2 regions of the Nonomuraea sp. NPDC001699 genome follow, and region 1 is predicted to be linked to the other one. Evidence: riboswitches for the same ligand, from Rfam matches in the RefSeq annotation. Region 1 holds a riboswitch; the other holds the start of a gene.
The links. A riboswitch is a leader RNA that binds a small molecule or an ion and turns the genes downstream of it on or off. The one in region 1 is predicted to bind cyclic di-AMP.

Region 2: linked by a shared signal. The riboswitch ahead of ACWCSU_RS21705 (coiled-coil domain-containing protein) and the one ahead of ACWCSU_RS12270 (C40 family peptidase) in region 1 are both predicted to bind cyclic di-AMP.

Annotation. Positions count from the first base shown of each region.
Region 1 covers NZ_JBSFGF010000003.1:448,060-453,417, reverse strand. Annotated here, with positions in the region: gene ACWCSU_RS12285 (phosphotransferase family protein) at 1-160, opposite strand, end outside; gene ACWCSU_RS12280 (NYN domain-containing protein) at 305-1,627, shown strand; gene ACWCSU_RS12275 (C40 family peptidase) at 1,760-2,686, shown strand; cyclic di-AMP (ydaO/yuaA leader) riboswitch at 3,083-3,245, shown strand; gene ACWCSU_RS12270 (C40 family peptidase) at 3,376-3,858, shown strand; gene ACWCSU_RS12265 (hypothetical protein) at 4,012-4,842, shown strand; gene ACWCSU_RS12260 (M48 family metalloprotease) at 4,854-5,358, shown strand, end outside.
Region 2 covers NZ_JBSFGF010000006.1:514,767-520,124, reverse strand. Annotated here, with positions in the region: gene ACWCSU_RS21725 (TrpB-like pyridoxal phosphate-dependent enzyme) at 1-171, shown strand, start outside; gene ACWCSU_RS21720 (50S ribosomal protein bL37) at 213-290, opposite strand; gene ACWCSU_RS21715 (DeoR/GlpR family DNA-binding transcription regulator) at 428-1,207, shown strand; gene galT (galactose-1-phosphate uridylyltransferase) at 1,204-2,274, shown strand; cyclic di-AMP (ydaO/yuaA leader) riboswitch at 2,343-2,481, shown strand; gene ACWCSU_RS21705 (coiled-coil domain-containing protein) at 2,487-3,440, shown strand; gene pip (prolyl aminopeptidase) at 3,498-4,430, opposite strand; gene ACWCSU_RS21695 (MarR family winged helix-turn-helix transcriptional regulator) at 4,449-4,949, shown strand; gene ACWCSU_RS21690 (zinc-binding dehydrogenase) at 4,960-5,358, opposite strand, start outside.

The sequences.
Region 1 (5,358 bases):
TGGCGGTGAAGAAGAGCGTCTCGCTCGACATGCCGTTGCCGGAAGGGCGCGACAGCTCCGAGACCGCGGCGTCCCCGCCGACCCGGCCGCGCAGCCAGCCGGACGCGCGCTCGCGCAGTTCGTCCAGGTCACGCGTGGACGTGCGCATCTGTTCCGTCACCGCTCACCTCCGCGCCGTACGGCTGCCCCGGCTCAGTCGTATACCCCCTACCAAGCGCTTGTCTAGGTTCAAGGGACCGTTACGGTCAGGTACGCAAGAGCCGTACCCTTGTCTGAAAGGGCATGTCACGAAGGGACAAGTGGGATGAGTTCAGCGGGTGAAGGCCTGTCTCGCCCGCTTCCCGAGCAGGTGCGCCTCAACGTCGTCGACCTGGCGGCGCAGGTTCTCGGCACCATGCCCGCGGTCTCCGTGCCGCCGCCGCTGCGCGGCATCGCCAAGTTCGACCCGCGCAAACGCGCCAAGCTGGGCAGCGCGCCGATCGCCGCGCAACTGGAGAACGACAAGAAGTTCCGCGAACTGGTCGCCGAGTCCGTCGCCGCCGGATGGCCCGAGCTGGTCGCCGCCCTGGCCGAGGGGAGCGTGCCGCCCGCCGCCGACCCCGTGCTGGTGGCGGCCGCAGCCTATCTCACCAGGCCGCCCGGCTGGGCGGAGATGATCGAAACCGCCCGCGCCGACCTGGAGCAGTCCGCGGTGGCGGCCGAGGGCTCCGAGCGCGAGGAGGCGGTGACCCGGCTGCGCGAGCAGCTCGCCGCGCAGAAGACCGCCGCCAAGGAGGAGGCCGACCGGCTGCGCGAGCAGATCAAGGCGGCCCGCGCCGAGAACTCCGACCTGCGGCGCAAGCTCCACGACGCCCGCGAGCGGGCCAAGGCCGCCGTCCGCAGGGCCGAGGAGATGGAGCAGGCCGCCGACGACGCCCGGCACGCCGCCTCCACGGCCGGCAACGCGGGCGAGGCCGAGCTGCGCCGCCTGCGCGAGCGGCTGGCCGACGTGGAGAGGCAGCTCGAAGCCTCCCGCCGGGCCGCCCGCGAGGGCCGCAGCATCGAGGACGCCCGCATCAGGGTGCTGCTCGACGCGCTCCAGGACGCCTCGGCCGGGCTGCGCAGGGAGCTGGCGCTGCCCACCACGATCAGCAAGCCCGCCGACTCGGTCGCGGCCAGCACCGGCGAGCGTCCCGGGGTGCGCGGCGTGCCGGCGCGGGCCCTGGCCGACGACGACCCGCAGCTCCTCGACCAGCTCCTGGCGCTGCCGCAGGTCCATCTGATCATCGACGGCTACAACGTCACCAAGACCGGCTACGGCACGTTCACCCTCGCCGACCAGCGCAACCGGCTGATGACGGGCCTCGGCGGCCTGGTCGCGCAGACCCGCGTCGAGGTGACGGTGGTCTTCGACGGTGCAGAGCTCAACGCGCCCGTGCAGGTGGTGGCGCCGCGCGGGGTGCGGGTGCTGTTCAGCGCGCCGGGGGAGATCGCCGACGACCTCATCCGCCGGCTCGTCCGCGCCGAGCCGCCCGGCCGGGCCATCGCGGTCGTCTCCTCCGACCGCGAGGTGGCCGAGTCCGTCCGCCGGATGGGCGCCAGACCCGTTCCGTCGGGTCTGCTGCTGCGCCGGTTGGGCCGCGCATAAGTTACGAATTAGCACTATTGGCGAGACCCCACCCGCCACTTCTGTACTATTTCGCCCCAGGTGTAATCCCTGGGAGGCGACGCTGTGAGGTTTGGCCGGGTCACGTTGGCGGCGGGTCTCGCGATCGGGCTGATGACGGTCCCGATGGGTGCGGCGCTCGCTGATCCCAAGCCCACTCTCAAGCAGGCCAAGGCTAAGCTGGAGAAGCTGAACGACAAGGCCGACAAGGTCGTCGACCGGTACAACACGGCGACCGAGCAGTACAAGAAGGCCAAGAACGCCTACACCAAGCTGAACGACCGTTACAAGCAGAAGCTGCAGACGGTCGCCGACCTGCGGGCCGACATCATCAGGGCGGCGGTGGACTCGTACAAGATGGGCGGGGACGTCGCGTCCCTGCCGGGCTTGATGGGCGCGGACGACCCCGAGAACCTGCTGGCCGGGATGGCCATGGCCGGGCAGCTCTCGCGCGAGCGGCTGGAGAAGCTGGCCGCCTTCGACCGCGAGAACAAGGGGCTCAAGGTCGAGCGCGACAACGCCGAGACCGCCCTGGCGGACGCCGACAAGGAGCGGGACGCGGTCCAGAAGGAGCGCGCCGAGGTCCTGAAGCTGGTCGGCGAGCAGAAGAAGCTCCTGGACAAGCTGGGGGCCTACAACCCGGGCAACCCCAACAGCACCGGCATCAAGTACACCGGTCCCGCCTCGGGCAACGCGGCCGCCGTTCTGCGCTTCGCCTTCGCCCAGGTCGGCAAGCCGTACATCTTCGGGGGCACGGGCCCGCGCGGCTACGACTGCTCAGGGCTGACCCAGGCCGCCTGGCGCGCGGCCGGCGTCTCGTTGCCGCGTACGACGTGGCAGCAGTGGGCCTGGGGCTCCGGACGCAAGGTGGACATCAAGGACCTCCAGCCCGGGGACCTCATCTTCAGCGAGGGGCTGGGGCACGTCAGCATCTACGCGGGCGGGGGCAAGATCGTCCACGCGCCGCAGACGGGTGACGTCGTGAAGGTCGTCCGGCTCTCGGACTATCGCCGCCCGCTGGTCGGAGCCATCCGCCCCTGACCTCCGGTCCACCGGGACTCCTCCCGACACTCGCCCTCGGCCGCCCGTCTCGAAGGCCGCAGGGACCACCGGCGTGCCCGCTCTTCCGGCCTGTGGGACGAAGGGGACAAAAGGTGTCAAAGGGCCCTGACAAGCGCCTGCGTCGGGAAGTGTGAGAAGGGTCACATTTAGGTAACGGAGCCTGTGGCTCCAGCAGGGGTTTCCTCCCTTACTCGTGCCTTTATTCGATCTTTACAACCTGACTCCCCCTTTGCACTTTCTTGACCCCTCGGCGTAGTTTCTGGCGTCGCGGTCGGCAAGCCATGCGAGCCGCGAATCGACATCGGAACCCCCCGATGTGGACCACATAAAAATCCGTCGGTCGCCGCCGATATCCCCATTCAGGCACATCAATCGAGTGGCGACCTGCCGAGTCCGTGCAGCCAGGAGGCACGGAGCCGGGGACCCAAAGATCCCGTCATCCCCCGGGATCAGGGGTGAATCGGCGCGTTCAGCGCCGTAGGGCGACTTCCAGGCCCGAATCCGTCAGCTAACCCGGTAGGCGTTCGTGGAAGACACAAGGAGAAATCCTGTCTACCTCCCTGCATAACCCCCGTCTGTCCCGTCTCGCCCTGAAGGGCGTCGCACTCACGATGACCGTGACGGCCGGAGGTGCGGTTCTCCATGCCGTGCCGGCCGGGGCGCAGACGGTGAGCGAATCGGCCGTCAGGCTCACCGCGGTGTCCAGCACCGCCGAGGCGGCCACCACCAGGTCGGCCAAGTCGGCGAAGAGCGCCAGGTCGGCCAAGGCGGCGAAGGCCGCCAGGCAGAAGGTGAGGGCCTACAAGGCCGTCGCCGTCGCCAAGCACCAGATCGGCGACCCGTACCGGTACGGGGCCACGGGTCCTGGTGCGTTCGACTGCTCCGGACTCGTCCAGTACGCCTGGAAGAAGGCCGGGGTGCGACTCCCGCGCGTGACGAGCAGCCAGTTCGCCCGCATTCGGCACAAGGTCTCCTGGCGGAAGCTCAAGCCGGGCGACCTGATGTTCTTCAACGGGCTGGGCCACGTCGGCATGTACGTCGGCCACGGCAAGATGATCCATTCGCCGAGGACCGGCGAACGGGTGCGCATCGACAAACTGGGCGGATGGCGGAAGTCGTCGTTCGTCGGCGCGGTGCGTCCCGGCGCGTGACAACAGGCCCCGCCCGGACCCTCCCCGGTCCGGGCCGGGGCCTGTCGCATGTCCGGCTTCCTGCTGCGAACCGCAGGTCCGGCCTTGCGGAGAGGGCGTGGGCCCGGTCTCGTGAAGGGGGCGTGCGGGCCGCGGGCCGACTAGCATCGGGCCGTGTCCTCGCAGGTGCGTCCGTCCCTCCGCGGTCCGCGTCTGCTCCTGTCCGTCCTGCTGCTGGCGGCGGTTCTCGTGGTCGCCGACGCGCCGCCCGGCGCCGTCCTGCCCGCCGGGGCGCGCGATCTGTGGGCCGGCGGCGGTCAGGTGGTCCGCGGCGGACGGTCCGTGGTCGTGGGGCATCGCGCCGAGCCCGGCGTGCTCGCCGATCTCGCCCGTCGCGCCGACCTCGCCGGTCGCCGGGTGTCCGCGCTGCTCGGCCGGCCGGTACGCGCGCTGGTCGTCGTACCGGACTCCGACGCCGAGGCGGCCGGGCTGGCGGGCACGGGCCCGCTGGACGGGCTGGCCGCGGTGGCCGACGGCCCGAGGGTGATCATCGTCCCCGGCTCCTTCGCTCGGCTCACCCCCACCGGACGCGACGTCGTCCTCACCCACGAGCTCACGCACGTCGCCGCGGGCACCGACCGGCTGCCCGTCTGGCTCTACGAGGGGTTCGCCGACTACGTGGCCTACCGCGACGCCGGACTCCCCGTCAGGACGGCCGCCGCCGAACTCGCCGCCGAAGTACGGGCCGGCCGACTGCCGAGCGAGTTGCCCGGAGCCGCGGCTTTCGCCCCCACGGCAGCCGACCCCGGACGGCTCGCGCGGGCGTACCAGGAGGCCTGGATGGCGTGTCGCTTCCTCGCAGACCGGTTCGGTGACGGGACCCTGGTACGGCTCTACCGTGATGCCCGCGTGGCCGGCGTCGATCAGGCGCTCGCCTCCGTGGGGCTGACCGCCGAGACACTGGCGGCACGGTGGCGCGAGTACGTACGAGAGCAGCTCGCGTGAAGGGGAGGCAGATGAGCGAGCGGAACGACCCGCCCCGGGAGGGGGACGAGCCTGCGGGAGCGGTCGCCAGAGGGGCCGACGAGCCCGGTACGGCGGTCGCGGCGGGCCACGGCGGCGGTGTGGCCATCAGGGACGACGAGGACGGGCGCCCCGGCGACGGCGGCCCGCCGGAACCCTCCGGCACCACCGAACCCCCTGAGTCCCCAGGTCACCCCGACGACCCGGACGACCCGGACACCTCCGGCCCCACCCCCGGCGAACGCCCCGACGCGGACGCCGACCCCGACACCGAGGACCCCCGCCACCTCCATCCCCCCACCCCCGACGAGCGCCCCCACGCGAAGGACGCCGAGAACCCCGCCGAGAACCCCGCCGAGAGCGCGGACGCCCCGGGCAAGCCCGGCAAGGGCCGAGGCGACGGCAAAGGCGGCAAAGGCGGCAAGCGTGGCAAGGGTGGTGAAGGCGGAAAGGACGGCACGGGCCGCCCCGGCGACCTGGTAGGAACGGCGGAACACC
Region 2 (5,358 bases), on a different contig from region 1:
GAGGCGCTGCGCTGCAAGGAGAGCGGCGAGGAGAAGGTGATCCTCACCGCGCTGTGCGGGCACGGCCACTTCGACCTGGCCGCCTACGACCGCCACCTGGCCGGCGAACTGGAGGATCACACCCTCCCGCAGGAACGGCTCGACCGGGCGCTCACCGAACTGCCCGGCTGAGGGAAGCACGGGTGGCCGCGGGATCCCGCGGCCACCCGTGGTCAGTTCGCGTTCGGGCGCTTCCTGTGGTTCGCCTTCTTCTTCTTGCGCCCCCTGCCCTTGCGTGCGCGTTTCGCCATGGGCTCACCTCCGGCGGTCGGGATCGTGACCTTCAAGGTCTCCCCTGCCCGTCAGTCGCACAAGCGATACGCCGCGACCTAACATTCCTCAACAAACTCGTGTCATAATTTGGTGGAATCTGTTGGAAGGGGTGGGCGTGCTCGCACAGCAGCGTCAGCAGACGATCCTGGAACGCGTACGCAGCAGCGGCGGCGTCCGGGTGGCCGACCTCGTGCGCGAGCTCGGCGTCTCGGACATGACGATACGCCGTGACCTTGAGGTGCTGGCCGAGCGCGGGCTGCTGGAGAAGGTCCACGGCGGCGCGACGGCCCTCGGCCCCGGTTCGACCGAGGAGCCCGGCTTCACCGCCAAGTCCGCCCGCCAGCAGCAGGAGAAGGAGGCCATCGCGCGGCACGCGGCCACCCTCGTCCGGCCGGGCACCGCCGTCGCGCTCTCCGCCGGCACCACCACGTGGGCGCTGGCCCACCATCTGGTCGCCGTGCCCGAGCTGACCGTGATCACCAACTCGATCCCCGTCGCCGAGGTCTTCCACCGCAACCCGCGCGCCGACCGCACGGTCGTGCTGACCGGCGGCGTGCGCACACCCTCCGACGCGCTCGTCGGCCCCGTGGCGGTGGCGGCGATCCGCCGGCTGCACGTGGACACGCTCTTCCTCGGGGTGCACGGCATGAGCCTGCGCGCCGGGTTCACCACGCCCAACCTCCTGGAGTCCGAGACCGACAGGGAGCTGGTGGCCGCGGCGCACCGGCTGGTGGTCCCCGCCGACCACACCAAGTGGAACACGGTCGGCATCAGCACGATCGCCGAGCTGACCGAGGCCGACGTGGTCATCAGCGACGCGGGGCTGCCCGAGGAAGCACGCACCGAGCTGGCCGAACGGGCCGGAGAACTGATCATCGCGGAGGGCACGCCTTGAAGCGCACCATCACCCACCTGGCAGACGGCCGAGAGCTGATCTACTTCGACCGGCGCGACGACGCCGACCGGAGCGCGATCGACCGGCGTCCGCTCGACCCGCGGCCGGTGGCCTCCGAGCTGCGCTACGACCCGCTGACCGAGGAGTGGATCGCGATCGCCGGTCACCGGCAGACGCGCACGTTCCTGCCGCCGGCCGACGAGTGCCCGTTGTGCCCGTCGTCCGGGACGCGGGCGTCGGAGATCCCGGCCCATGACTATGACGTGGTGGTGTTCGAGAACCGCTTCCCCTCTTTCTCCGGAAATTTTGGGACTTATGGGGATGTCGGCGGGTTGAGTGAGGTGCGTCCGGGGGTCGGGCGGTGTGAGGTGGTGTGCTTCACCTCCGACCACACCTCCTCCTTCTCCAAGCTCTCCAACGCCCAGGTCAGGCTGGTCATGGAGGCGTGGGCCGACCGCACGGCCGAGCTGTCCGGCATGGAGGGCGTCGAGCAGGTGTTCTGCTTCGAGAACAGGGGCGAGGAGATCGGCATCACGCTCCCGCACCCGCACGGGCAGATCTACGCCTACCCCTACGTGACCCCGCGCACCAAGCTCCAGCTCGGAGCGGCCTCGCGGTACACGGGCGGCAATCTGTTCGCCGACGTGCTGGCCGCCGAACGGGCCGCCGGCACGCGGGTGGTCGCCTCCAACAAGCTGTGGACGGCGTTCGTCCCGGCCGCCGCGCGCTGGCCGTTCGAGGTGCACGTGTATCCGCACCGGCAGGTGCCCGACCTGGCGGCGCTGTCGGAGGAGGAGCGGGCCGCGTTCGCGCCGCTGTACACCTCGGTGCTGCGGGCGCTGGACGCGCTGTTCGGGGTGGCGATGCCGTACATCTCGGCCTGGCACCAGGCGCCGGTGCGGTACGGCCGCGAGCTGGCCTACCTGCACCTGGAGCTGTTCAGCATCAGGCGGGCGCCCGGCAAGCTGAAGTACCTGGCGGGCTCGGAGTCGGCCATGGGCGCCTTCGTCAACGACGTGCTGCCGGAGGAGGCTGCACGCATGTTGCGATCACGAATTGATCACTAATTGATTTCTCCTTAAAGTCGCATGACTCGTGATCTACCACTAATATCCCGTTAGACATCGGCCAGAACGGTCGTTGTACGCCTAATCCCGGGCGTGTTGCCCGGGAGCCGGGGACCCATCGCATCCGGGGTGAATCCGCGCAAGTGGTAGGGACTGCTCCCGTGCCCGAACCCGTCAGCTAACCCGGCCGGCAGAGGGAGAGGAACACCCACGTGGCGGCTTCGACCCCCGCGAGTCTTGCCATCGGCCTCATCACCGCCACCGCGCTGCTCATCCATCCGGCCGCCGCCTCGGCCGCGCCCAAGCCGTCCGAGGCCGAGCTGCGGGCCCAGCTCAAGCAGCTCAACAGCAAGGTGGACAAGCTCATCGAGACGTACAACCTCAAGCGGGTCGAGCTGGCCAAGGCCCAGCAGGCCGCCACGGCGGCACAGCAGCGGCTCACCGCCGCCGAGCAGGCGGTGGCCACGGCCGAGCAGCGGGTCGCCGAGATCGCCCGGATGCGCTACCAGAACCGCGACGCCTCCCTGCCCGGCTTCATGCTGACCCCGGACGGCAACAACGTGGCCATGCTCGAACAGCTCACCGCCGAGCAGCAGGCCGTCGTCAACAGCGTGGCCAAGGCCCGCGACGACCAGAAGAAGGCCGCCGCTGCCGCCACCGCGCTCGCGGCCGAGCTCAAGGCGGGCACGGCGGAGGTGGCCGAGCAGCGCGACGACGCCCAGGACGTCATCGACGACATCAAGAAGAAGCTCCAGGACCTCGTGCCGTTCGGGCCGGGCAAGAAGTCCGACGGCAGCTGGGCGCCCGAGCTGCCGTCCGGCTCGGACAACATCACGCCGCGCACCCGGCTGATGCGCGCGCAGGTGCAGAAGAGCTTCTCGCTGCCGTACGAGGTGGGCTGCTTCCGGTCCGGCTCCAGCGGCGAGCACCCGCTCGGCCGGGCCTGCGACTTCATGATGAGTACGGGCGGCACCATGCCGAGCGCCGTCAACAACGCCCTGGGCGACCGCCTGGCCGCCTGGGCGCTGCAGAACAAGGCCAAGCTCGGCGTCAAGTACGTGATCTGGAAGCAGCGCATCAACCAGGGCTCGGGCTGGCGCGCGATGTCCGACCGCGGCAGCATCACCGAGAACCACTACGACCACGTGCACATCTCGATGAACTAGCCGACGTCCTGTTCGCGTGACCACCTGACAGCCTTGCCGGCCCGGGCTGTCGGTGGTTCAGCCCCGGAACCTGTCCGTCGCGGCGGTCAGCAGGTCGATCATCTCCAGCCCGCCGTGTCCCTCCCCCACCACGTGCAGCTCGCTCCCGGGCCACGCCTTGTGCAGCTCCCAGGCCGTCACCAAGGGCCCGCTGACGTCGTACTTCCCGTGGATGAGCACCCCGGGCACCCCCGCCAGCCGCGTAACCCCGCGAACGAGATCGCTCTCCCCGAGAAAACACCCGTTCCCCCAGTAGTGCGTCACCAGCCGGGCGAACGTCATCCGGAACACCGGGTCCTGATATCTCCGGCTCGGCTGGAACTCCGGGTCGAGGCTCACATGCGTGTCCTCCCACGCACACCACTCGATCGCCGCCCGCTCCCGCCGCTCGGGGTCGGCCAGCGCCTTCGCGTAGCCCGCCGCCAGGTTCCCGCCCCGGTCCTCCTCCGGCAGGAAGTCGCGGAACCGCTCCCACTCCCGGGGGAAGATCCGCCCGACGTCCCGGGTGATCCACTCGATCTCCCAGGGCCGCCCGGCGGTGACCGCGAACAGGATCACCTCGCTCACCCGCTCCGGATACCGCTCGGCGTAGGCCAGCGACAGCGTCGCCCCCCAGGACGCCCCCACGAGCTGCCACCGCTCGATGCCGAGATGCTCCCGCAGCCGCTCCATGTCGGCGACGAGGTGCGCCGTGGTGTTGACCGACAGATCGGTTTCCGGCTCCCCGGCATCAGGCGTGCTCTTCCCGCAACCACGCTGATGAAAGACGACGATCCGGTACGCCTCGGGATCGTGGTACCGCCGCCACCCCGGGGACGCGCCCCCGCCCGGCCCGCCGTGCACGATCACCGCCGGCTTGCCATGCGGATTCCCGCTGACCTCCCAGTAGACGAGGTTGCCGTCACCCACGTCCAACATGCCCTGCTCGTAGGGCTCAATCGAGGAATACATAAGCGCTAATATATCTACATGACCCAGAGTCTCGGCACCCTGATGCGCACCTTCCACGAGCGCACCGACGGCGCGATCGCCCGGCTGTACGCCGACCTCGGGCTCCCCGACTACCGCCCCCGCTACTCCCCCGTCGTCCGCGCCCTGGTCGAGACCGGCCCCATGACCATCCGCGACCTGGCCGCCGCCATCGGCGTCACCCACTCCGCCGCCAGCCAGACCGTCACCCAGATGCGCCGCGCCGGCTACCTCGACCTCCGCCCCGGCCCCGACGACGCCCGCCAGCGCATCGTGCACCTCACCGGACGATGCCGCGACGCGCTCCCTCTCATCGAGGCCGAATGGCAGGCCACCGCCCTCGCCATCGCCACCCTGGACGCCGAGCTCCCCGTCCCGCTGGCCGACGTCCTCGCCTCCGCCCTCCAGGCCCTCGACGCCCACCCCTTCCGCGACCGCCTTCTCGCGACCGCGCCGCTGGCCGCGTACGGCGATCGGCGCGGTCCCGGGGGCAGGGACTGACCCTGCTCTCTCACGCCAGGTCGAGCACCGCCTTGCCGTGCACGCGGCGTTCGAGGAGGGCGGTCACGGCCTCGGTGGCGTCGTCCCAGCCGCCGCGCCAGGTGATCTCAGGGCTCAGCGTGCCGCCCGCGACCTGTCCGGCCAGCCAGGTCAGGTCGCGGCGCAGGCCCTGGCAGTAGAGCAGGTGGAACGTCACGAGCGAACGGTCGTGGCGGTCGGCTCCGCCGAACAGGGCTCCGAACGGGAAGCTCTCCCCCTCGCCGGTGGAGTGGCCGACGGCGACCAGCGTGCCGCCCTCGGTGAGCTGGTCGAACGCCTCGACCAGCGGGGCGCCGCCGAGCAGGTCCAGGACGCCGTCGAGCCGTCCGCCGCTCTCCGCGGGGCTCGCGACGACCTCGTCCGCGCCGAG